DNA from 3 places in the Cupriavidus sp. YAF13 genome. Region 3 is predicted to be linked to each of the others. Evidence: predicted binding sites of a transcription regulator. Region 3 holds the regulator's gene; each other region holds the start of a gene.
What was found. Region 3 encodes sigma-54, which starts transcription at its own class of promoters, with help from an activator protein. Its sites were predicted from a motif close to TGGCANGNAANCTGCTTT; they were not measured.

Region 1: AB4061_RS26370 (collagen-like triple helix repeat-containing protein) is a predicted target of sigma-54. The motif match lies at 1,130-1,147, and genes of this name have one in related genera.
Region 2: AB4061_RS33615 (PQQ-dependent methanol/ethanol family dehydrogenase) is a predicted target of sigma-54. The motif match lies at 1,970-1,987, and genes of this name have one in related genera.

The regions. Positions count from the first base shown of each region.
Region 1 is NZ_JBFRDD010000036.1:34,216-37,436, forward strand. Features, by position in the region: gene AB4061_RS26360 (collagen-like triple helix repeat-containing protein) at 1-607, opposite strand, end outside; gene AB4061_RS26365 (hypothetical protein) at 606-788, shown strand; gene AB4061_RS26370 (collagen-like triple helix repeat-containing protein) at 1,318-2,487, shown strand; gene AB4061_RS26375 (Flp family type IVb pilin) at 2,853-3,041, shown strand; gene AB4061_RS26380 (prepilin peptidase) at 3,042-3,221, shown strand, end outside.
Region 2 is NZ_JBFRDD010000060.1:23,117-26,337, forward strand. Features, by position in the region: gene AB4061_RS33610 (c-type cytochrome) at 1-13, opposite strand, end outside; gene AB4061_RS33615 (PQQ-dependent methanol/ethanol family dehydrogenase) at 166-1,908, opposite strand; gene AB4061_RS33620 (quinoprotein relay system zinc metallohydrolase 1) at 2,112-3,044, opposite strand; gene AB4061_RS33625 (quinoprotein dehydrogenase-associated SoxYZ-like carrier) at 3,041-3,221, opposite strand, start outside.
Region 3 is NZ_JBFRDD010000006.1:140,836-144,056, forward strand. Features, by position in the region: gene hpf (ribosome hibernation-promoting factor, HPF/YfiA family) at 142-492, opposite strand; gene AB4061_RS07460 (RNA polymerase factor sigma-54) at 542-2,017, opposite strand; gene lptB (LPS export ABC transporter ATP-binding protein) at 2,153-2,938, opposite strand; gene lptA (lipopolysaccharide transport periplasmic protein LptA) at 2,963-3,221, opposite strand, start outside.

The sequences.
Region 1 (3,221 bases), on a different contig from region 3:
GCGGACCGCTGCCCAGGCCGCTGACGAGCGAGCCGGCGTTGGTCACGGCATTGCCCACCTGGCTGACCACGCCGCCGGTGCTTGCCACCGTGGTGCCGAGCGGGTTGGTGGCATTTGGGATGTTGCCCAGGCCGTTTTGCACGCCGTTGCCCAGGGTGCTGACCGCGGCGCCGAGCGAGCCGACCACGCCGCCCAGGCCCTCCTTGGATTGGGTCGAGAGAATCGGCAGGTTGGTGTTCTTGATCTGCGTGCCGAGGTCGCTCACCACGTTGCCGGCCGAGGTTACGACGCCACCCGCTTGATCGACGATCTTGCTGGTCGGCGTCAGCGCGGCTGTGTTGCCACCGTTATTGCCGCCATTGTTGCCGCCGTTATTGCCGCCATTGTTTCCGCCGGAATTGCCACCGTTGCTGCCACCGCCCGTGCCTGCGTTGGTGCCGCTGCCGCTGCCGGTGGTGCCGGTGGTGCCTGCGCTGGTACCGCCGCCATTGCTGCTGCCCGCACCGCTGCCGGTATCCATGGACGTCGTGCCGCCACCGCTTGCGCAACCGCCGAGTGCCAACAGCGAGCCGAGCAGTGCCGTGATGAGGATCTGTTGAGTACGCATGACCTTTTCCCTTTTTTCTTCTCGTCGTGAAATCACGGTGCGCGTGGCGCCTGCCGTGGTGTCACTGCATAGCGCAAAGGGTGTGCCAGTGCGTGCCAGCATGCCGCCGGACCGCGCGCGGACACCCGATAAAGACGTGCCAGGCCTTGCCACGCCTGGGTTTGAAGAGGATGAGACATAGCCGGGAAAGGACCAGACATGAGCGCGCTGTGCGGTGTTTCGGTGTTACGCGTTACGTAACGCCGTGGCGCCCATAGGGAACAACGTGGACTTGTTCCCTGCGCCGCGGTCGCATGCCACCGTGTCGGCAGCGTGTGGGCAGACTGTGCGTGCGCAGTTGCGCATCGGGAACATCGAGGGGGGAACACGTTACGTAGCACGTAACACGCCGCGCGGCATGGGGCCGCCTTGTTGTGCAACGCGACGCGTGGCTGGCCCATGTTCGCCATCCCGCGTCAAACAACGGTTTGCACGGCGGCGCCAGGGTTGATGGACTGCATTGCCGGCTGCGTGCCACGCGGGTGGCACGCAGCTTGCGGTATTGGCTCCCGACAAGCGCGGCGCACAGCGCGGCGCGGAGCAAACGCCCTAGTCGTATTGCGGTATTGCGGTATTGCGTTCCGCGCTCAAGGCTTCGCATGCATCGTCCAAGAGCCAATTCGATTGCAGTTCCAAAGGAGAACCTTCCGCGAGGAAGACCAGGAGATCCCATGAAAGCGCATTTCGCCCCGATGTCATCCATGACCCTCGCCTGTGCCGCCGCACTGTTGCTGCTGGCAGGTTGCTCCTCCGGCGGATCCGGTAGCGGCGTGAGCCCCAGCGCCGTCACGCCAACCACGCCTCCTCCGAACAAACCGGCTGCGACGCCCGACACCACGCCCACCGCCAAGGTCACTGAAGGCGCGGGCAATACGGTGGTGGCAACCGGCAACGCGGTGAGCGATATCGGCAAGCAGATCCAGGCTGCGCAAGTGCCGCTGCTTCCTGACGCCACGCGCAACGCGCTCGGCGGCGTAGTGGTAAACGCGGGTAACACGGTCGGCACGCTAGGCGTGGGTGTGCGCGACGGCCTTGGCAATATGGGTGCAGTCACCGATCCGCTTGGCATCACCGTGTCCAGCACGGGCAACGTGGTGCAGAAAGCCGGCGTCACGGTATCGAGCGCGGGTGATCTCGTGAGCAGCCTCGGTACCGGGCAACTGGCGCCGCTAGGTGCGGTGACTACACCCGTGGGCGGCCTGGTCAATCAGGTTGGCGGCGCGGTGACGATGGCTGGCGGCAAGCTCGGCGAGGCGCTCTCGACCGGTCCCGTGGCGCAAGTCACCGGCAGCGTGAGCAAGGTGATCGTGCCGCTGACCACGCAGCTCACCACCGTTACGCAAACGGTTGGCGGCGCCACCGGCCTTGGCGCGCCGCTGGACAAGCTGCTGGCCACCCTTGGCAACTCCGTGGCCAGCGGCGGCAGCCTGCTGACCAATAGCCAGGCCCCGTTGGTCTCCAGCCTCGGCGGTATCGTGACCGAAGCCGGCAAGACCGTCGCCGGGGCCGGTGTGCTGGTGCACGGCAACGGCACCGGCGGCAATCCGCTCGGCGGGTTGCTCGGCAACCTGCCCCTGGGTGGCATCGCGGGCGGTTCCAGCTCGGGCGCAGGCGCAGCAGGCGCACTGGCACCCGTGACCGGCTTGCTTGGCGGCGTGACGGGTGGCGCTTCCGCAGGCACTGGCACTGCCGGCGCGCTGGGACCTCTGGCCGGTTTGCTGGCACCTGTGACGGGTGTGCTTAGCGGCGCGCGCAACACGGCAGCGGGTGCGGCTTCGACGACATCGACCACGCCGAACGCGCCGGGGCTGACCAATCTGCTCGGCGGCCTGGCTCGTTAATCGTTGATCTGAATACGTCGAATACGTCGAATACGCCGAATACGTCTTTACGGTGCGCAGTCGTCCTTACCCCGCGGCTGCGCATCCTTTTACATGACACCGCGCCACATGGCTCACCCGAACGGGTGTGGTATTTGACGCGAGTAGAACTTTTGCTCTTTAAAAAAACACTGTTTTCAAACGGACGTCAGCCATTATGCTGAGACAACTATAACTCCAAGGGGGGTATGGTTGAGACATGGCTTTGATCTATAAATTGTTCACCAGCGTTACCGCTCGGTACTAACCTGGCCACAAGAGCGAGGTGGTATCGAAGGGGTAAGCGGACGCTGGGTGATGTATTAAATCAAAATCGGAGTGACATCATGAAAAACGCTTTGACACGCTTTCTTCGGGACGAACAAGGGGCAACTGCAATCGAGTATGGGTTGATTGCAGGTCTCATTGCTCTGGCTCTTATCACCACGGTCACTCAACTAGGCACCGACGTCAGTGCTCTGTTCACTCGCTTGAGCAGCAGGGTCACGGCCATTCTTCCCGCAGCCGGTGGCTAAGTGTTAGCCCTAATTGCCGCGTTATTCTGCGCGGCAATCATCTGGACCGATTTCGCTTATCGCAAAGTACCAAATGCCGTGCTGGTTGCCACGATCGTGGCAATGAGCCTGGCGCTTGCGTTCGGGCCTGCCCCTGAGCCTGGGCTGATTTCGCGGCTGCTCGGTTTTCTGGTGGGCTTG
Region 2 (3,221 bases), on a different contig from region 3:
CCATCGCCACCATCGCGACCGTGGCCGTCAACGGCAGGAATCCTTTCGCCTTCTGCATATCTACATCCCAATGCTCTGATCATCGACCCGCCCTTGCGCGTGCCGGCGTCGGTGTGCGATGCCGGCACGCGCAGGACAGCTACGCTACATGGTGTCCGGCAGCATTCAGCTCTTGTGCAGCTTGAACACCCACACCGATCCGCCCTGCTCCAGGAAATTCACGCGCTTGGCGACTTCCCCGCCCCACAGCGGCACGGCGCCGCCCCAGCCCGACACCACCGCCACATACTGCTCGCCGCCCTCCTCCCAGGTAACCGGCGGCGCCACCACGCCGCTGCCCGTCTGGAACTTCCACAGTTCCTTGCCGGTCTTGGCATCCGCGGCCTTCAGGTAGCCCTCCGGCGTGCCCCAGAACACCAGCCCGCCGGCAGTGGTCATCACCCCGCCCCACAGCGGCGCGTAGTTCCTGACTTCCCACTCGATCTTGCCGGTCTTGGGGTTGATCGCGCGCAGCGAGCCGATGTAGTCCTCGTTGAGCGGATGGATGGTGAAGCCGGCGCCGAGGAAGGCAGCGCCCTTCTTGTAGCCCACGGGTTCGTTCCAGATATCCATGCCCCATTCATTGGCCGGCACATAGAACAGGCCGGTCTGCGGGCTGTAGGCCATCGGCTGCTGGTTCTTGCCGCCGAGGAAGCCCGGCGCGGCGAACACGGACTGGCCCTTCTTCGGATCGCTGCCCGCCGCCGGGTCGCCCGGCCGGCTTTCCGCGATCATGTTGGGTCGTCCGGTCTTGAGGTCGATGCTGCTGGCCCAGGTGATCTTCTTGACGAAGGGGAAAGCGTTCACCAGCTTGCCGCTGGTGGCGTCGTTGACGTAGAAGAAGCCATTGCGGTCGGCCTTGCCGCCCAGGCGCTTGCCGTCCTGGTCGAAGGTCACGAACTCGTTGACGCCGTCAAAGTCCCAGCCATCGTTCGGGGTGTTCTGGTAGTGCCAGACAATCTTGCCGGTGGCGGGATCGAGCGCAACGGTGGAGGCCGAATACAGATTGTCGCCCTTGCGCATGTGGCTGTTCCACGGCCCCGGGTTGCCGGTGCCGAAGTAGGCAAGGCCGGTCTGCGGATCGTAGGTGCCGCCGAGCCAGGTGGCCGCGCCGCCCGTCTTCCAGGTCTCGCCCGGCCAGCTGGCGTTCTGGGTGCCGGTCACGCCGTTCTCGGTCTTGTTGCCGTCCTTGTCATACTTGTAGCCCATATGGCCTTCCACCACGGGCCTGGACCACACCATCTGCCCGGTCTTGGCGTCGCGTGCCTCGACCCGCCCCACCACGCCGAACTCGCCGCCCGAGACGCCGGTCAGCACCATGCCTTTGACGATCAGGGGGGCCGCCGTGTAGGAGTATCCGGCAGCATAGTCTTCGATCTTCTCCTTCCACACCACCTTGCCGGTCTTCTGGTCCAGCGCTACCAGTTGCGCGTCGAGCGTGCCGAAGATCACCAGGTTGTCGTACAGGGCCGCGCCACGGTTGACCACGTCGCAGCAGGGCATGATGCCTTCGGGCAGGCGGTGCTCATATTTCCACAGCTTGGCGCCTGTCTTCAGGTCGAGCGCGTAGATGCGCGAATAGGAGGCGGTCACGAACATCTTGCCGTCGTGGATCAAGGGCTGCGCTTCCTGCCCGCGCTGCTTCTCGCCGCCAAACGAGAACGACCAGGCCGGCACCAGCTGGCTGATGTTCTTTGTGTTGATGCGGTTCAGCGTGGAAAAGCGCTGGCCTTGCGGGCCCATCCCCCACGACAGCACGTCGCCCGGCGACTTCGCGTCGTTCTCGATCATGGCATCGGTCACCGCGGCCTGCGCCACCAGGCTCGCAGTAGTTGCCGCGAGCACCATCATCACGCGTAACGTCCTCATTGTCTGCTCCTCTCTCTTGTTGTCGATCTTCGCCGGTGTGCCACACACACCAGACAGACTCTTGGCAATTCCCATGCCAATGGAAAACACCCGTATCCGGTCCCATAGCGGCCCAATAGCGGCCTGCCGATGCCTTGATGGCGTACCAGCGCGGAACACTCCGTTGCCGTTGTTGCGGATTTGAACAGCACGCCTGCCCTGATTCAGCGTCTCAACGCGGCGTCCTCATACGCCGGGTAGAGGTGCGTCACATTGCGCAGGTACTCCGCCGGCATGGCGCCCCAGCGTGCGTATGCGTCCGGCACCGGCATGGCGATCACCTCGGCCAGGTCGCGCCCCTCGGATGCCGCCTGGGTCATGCGGGCATCCAGCCACTGCAGGTAGCCGCGTGTCTGCGCAATGGCGTCCGCGCTGCCGAGCGCCGGTCCGTGGCTGGGGATCAGCAGCCGCGCGCCGCTGTCGCGCAGCAGCGCCTGCAAATGGTCCAGGCTGGCCAGCCAGCGCTTGAGATCCGCGTGCGGTGTGGTCGGAACGCGCTCGCGGAACGCCACGCCGCCCGCGAACACAATGCCGGCGCTGCGGTCCACGATCACCAGGTCGTCGGCGGTGTGGCCGTCCATCCGGATCAGATCGAAGGTGTGCCTGCCGATCGTGCGCCGGCCTGGGGCCAGCACGTGGCGCGGCGGCGCCGGTTCGGTGTCGCGCATCCAGTTGCCGCACAGGCGATAGAGGTTGTCGGCATAAGCGGGCCCTTCACGCCGGGCGCCGTCGATGGTGCCGGCCAGCGCGCTGCCGCCCACGTCGGCATAGGCCTGGTTGCCGAAGAAGTAGTCCGGATGCAGGTTGAGATTGAGCACCAGCCGTACCGGCGCCGCCGTGACCGAAGCAATGGCACGGCGCTGCTGCTCGCCGTACTGGCGCGACGGCCCGGTATTGATCACCACCACGCCATCACCCGTGTCGATAAAGGCGGTGTTGATGATGTTGCAGCCGTTGTCTGGCGTGAAATCCGCGTTCGCCCCTTCCAGCAGCCACACGTCGGCGGCGACCTGGCGTGGCGCCAGGCGGTAGTCCCCTTCCTGCGCCAGCGCCGCCTGCGCTGCCAGCCATAGCAGGATCCCGAGCACGCGTTTCATGGCGTCACCTGCGCCGCGAACCGGTTGCCGTTGTTATCGCGTCCGCTCACCGTCATGCCGCGCTCGATGGCCCCGCGCAGGTCGAAGGAGAAGATCGGGTTCTCGGCGACCGGTTCATATAGCGTCAGGCGCAGCATCGCTTCCCGGGTGGCATCGAGCAGGTTCAGCGACTCCACA
Region 3 (3,221 bases):
ACCGGTACATATGCGTTGCGGAATCCCCTGTGTGCCCCGATTGGGTAGGCCGCAATGAAAAAGCCGCGCTCTGGGCGCGGCTTGATTCCATTTTTCAAGGGACTGACACCGACGGCCCGGTATGTGGGCCGTCAGGCACGGTCATTGCTGCATCTGCGATGCGGCCATCTGATACTTGACCGCTTCACGGTCGTGGCTCTGCACGCGATCCTTGTGGCGAATCACCTGCCGGTCGAGCTTGTCGACCAGTGCGTCGATAGCGGCATACAGGTCTTCATGATGCGCTTCGACAAAGATGTCCTTGCCCTTGAGATGTAGATTGATTTCCGCGTACTGCCGCCGGTCCTTTTCTTTTGTATTGTCGACAGAGAGCAGCACACTTACGCCAATGACTTGATCGAAATGCCTGACGATACGCTCCAGTTTCGTTTCCACGTACTCACGCAGAGGGGGCGTGATGTCCAAGTGGTGTCCACTGATCTTGAAGTTCATAGCGTTTCTCCTTCTGAAAGAGCTGCATCAGGCAGGCGATGCAGCTCGGCTACAAAGTCTTACGGAGATTGACCGCGGGAATCTTGAGCGCTTCGCGGTATTTGGCAACGGTACGCCGTGCTACCACAAAGCCTTGCTCGCCGAGCAATTCGGCAATCCGGCTGTCGGACAAGGGGTTCCTAGCGTCTTCGGCTCCTATCAATTGCTTGATCAACGCACGGATTGCCGTTGATGAGGCCGCGCCGCCGGTTTCTGTGGATATGTGAGAGCCGAAAAAATACTTCAGCTCGAAAGTCCCCATCGGCGTTGCCATGTATTTATTGGTAGTCACCCGAGAGATGGTGGACTCGTGTAAACCCAGTGTATCGGCAATCTCCCGCAAAACCAAGGGGCGCATCGCAATTTCACCGTGGGTGAAGAAGTTCTTTTGACGTTCGACAATGGCTTGTGCGACGCGCAATATCGTGTCGAACCTTTGCTGGATATTCTTGATCAACCAGCGTGCTTCCTGCAGCTTTTGCTGCAATCCGGCCGCGCCTGCATCGCCTTTTGCACCGCGCAAAATCTGCGCGTACATGTCGTTGATGCGTAGCCGCGGCATCACATCCGGGTTTAGGTGGGCGATCCATCCGCCGCTCAACTTTCGAACAAAAACATCGGGCACCACGAAATCCGCTTCTGGCCGGCTGTAGGCATGGCCGGGATAGGGCGCGAGCGAGCGGATCAGTTCATGGGCGGCCTTGAGTTCCGGCTCGTCCACTTGCAGCGCCTTTTTAAGGCGCGTGTAATCGCGCACCGCCAGCAGCTCGAGGTGGTTGGTGACGATGCTCAGCGCCAGTTCGCGCTGCGGATGCTTGAGCCTGCGCAATTGCAGCGCCAGGCACTCGGCGGCGTTGCGTGCCCCGACGCCCGGCGGATCGAAGCTCTGCAGCAGCGTGAGCACAGCCTGGATCTCGTCGACCTCGAACTCGAGCTCCTCCGGCAGCTCGCTGCAGATTTCCTCGAGCGTCGTGCTCAGGTAGCCATCATCGTCCAGGGATTCGACCAGAAAGATAGCCAGCCCCTTGTCGCGCAGGGAAATCTTGAGCGGCGCCAGCTGTTCCATGAGGTGTTCACGCAGCGTGGGCTCGGCGTCGCGCAGCTGCATCGGGGTCTTTTCGTCGTCTTCGCCTTGCGGGCGGCGGGCGAAGTCGTCCAGGCTCCAGTCGCTGCCGTAATCCTCGTTGCTGTCGGAGTAGCTGTCGTCGGCTTCGGGGGCGCCATCCGGGCGGTTCTCGCTGGTGCCCTGGCCATCGGCGGGCGCCGGCGCGGGCGCGCTCTGCAGGTTCACCGAGCCGTCCGAAGACACGCGCAACGGGCTGTCCAGCCAGTCGTTCTCACGCTCGAGCAAGGGGTTCTCGGTCAGCGCCTGTTCCACTTCCTGCTGCAGTTCAAGCGTGGACAGTTGCAGCAGCCGGATCGACTGCTGGAGTTGCGGCGTAAGCGCGAGATGCTGCGAGAGGCGGAGCTGTAGCGACGGTTTCATGCGACCTATTTTATGCTCAACTTCCGTACTGATGGAACGGAAATTGCTATCGCTGGTGTCGCTATGATCGTTTGAAGGATAAAAGGCGACACCGAAGCCGCCCGGGGGCCGATGCGCGGCAGGCGCCACGCGCCCTTACATGCGGAAGTTCTCGCCCAGGTAGACCTTGCGCACCGACTCGTTGGCGATGATGTCCTCAGGCTGCCCGGACGCCAGCACCGCGCCTTCGCTGATGATGTAGGCGTGGTCGCAGATGCCCAGCGTCTCGCGCACGTTGTGGTCGGTGATCAGCACGCCGATATTGCGTGCCTTGAGGAAGCTGACGATGCGCTGGATTTCGCCTACCGCGATCGGGTCGACACCGGCGAAGGGCTCGTCGAGCAGGATGAAGCGCGGCGCGGAGGCCAGCGCGCGGGCGATTTCCACGCGGCGGCGCTCGCCGCCGGACAGCGATAGCGCCGGGTTGTCGCGCAGGTGGGCAATCTGCAGGTCATCCAGCAGGGTGTCCAGCCGGCGCTCGATCTCGGCCTTGCCCAGGGGTTTGCCATCGTTGAGCTGCAGCTCCAGCACCGCGCGGATGTTCTCCTGCACATTGAGCTTGCGGAACACCGAGGCTTCCTGCGGCAGGTAGGACAGGCCCATGCGCGCTCGCTCATGGATGGCCAGGCCGCTGATGTGCTTGTCGTCGAGCACGATATCGCCCTCGTCCAGCGCCACCAGCCCCACGATCATGTAGAACGACGTGGTCTTGCCCGCGCCGTTGGGGCCCAGCAAGCCGACCACCTCGCCGCTCTTCACGTCGAGCGACACGTCCTTGACCACGGTGCGCGAGCCGTAGCGCTTCTTCAGGTGGCGCACGACCAGCGTGCTGCTGTCCTTCAGGGTGGCGGGCTGGGACGGTGCGGTTTGGGTAGCGGTCATGAAGGTGAAGTCAGAATCCGTGGGTCAGGGGTTGACGGGAGCCGTGGCCGGCTTGAGCGGCAGCGGGTTGGCTGCGGCACCGCTGGCGGGCTGCTCCTGGCGCGGCGACAGCACGGCGCGCACGCGGCCCGACGGGCTGCCCGCGGTCGCGTTCTCGGCGCCGCCGCTGGCCGTGTAGAACTCGTTGCGGCTGTCATAGGTGATCACCGCGCCGCGGATCTCGTCGACCAGCTTGGCGCCGGCCAGGCGAGCCATGCGGGCGCGCCCGATCAGCTTGGACAAC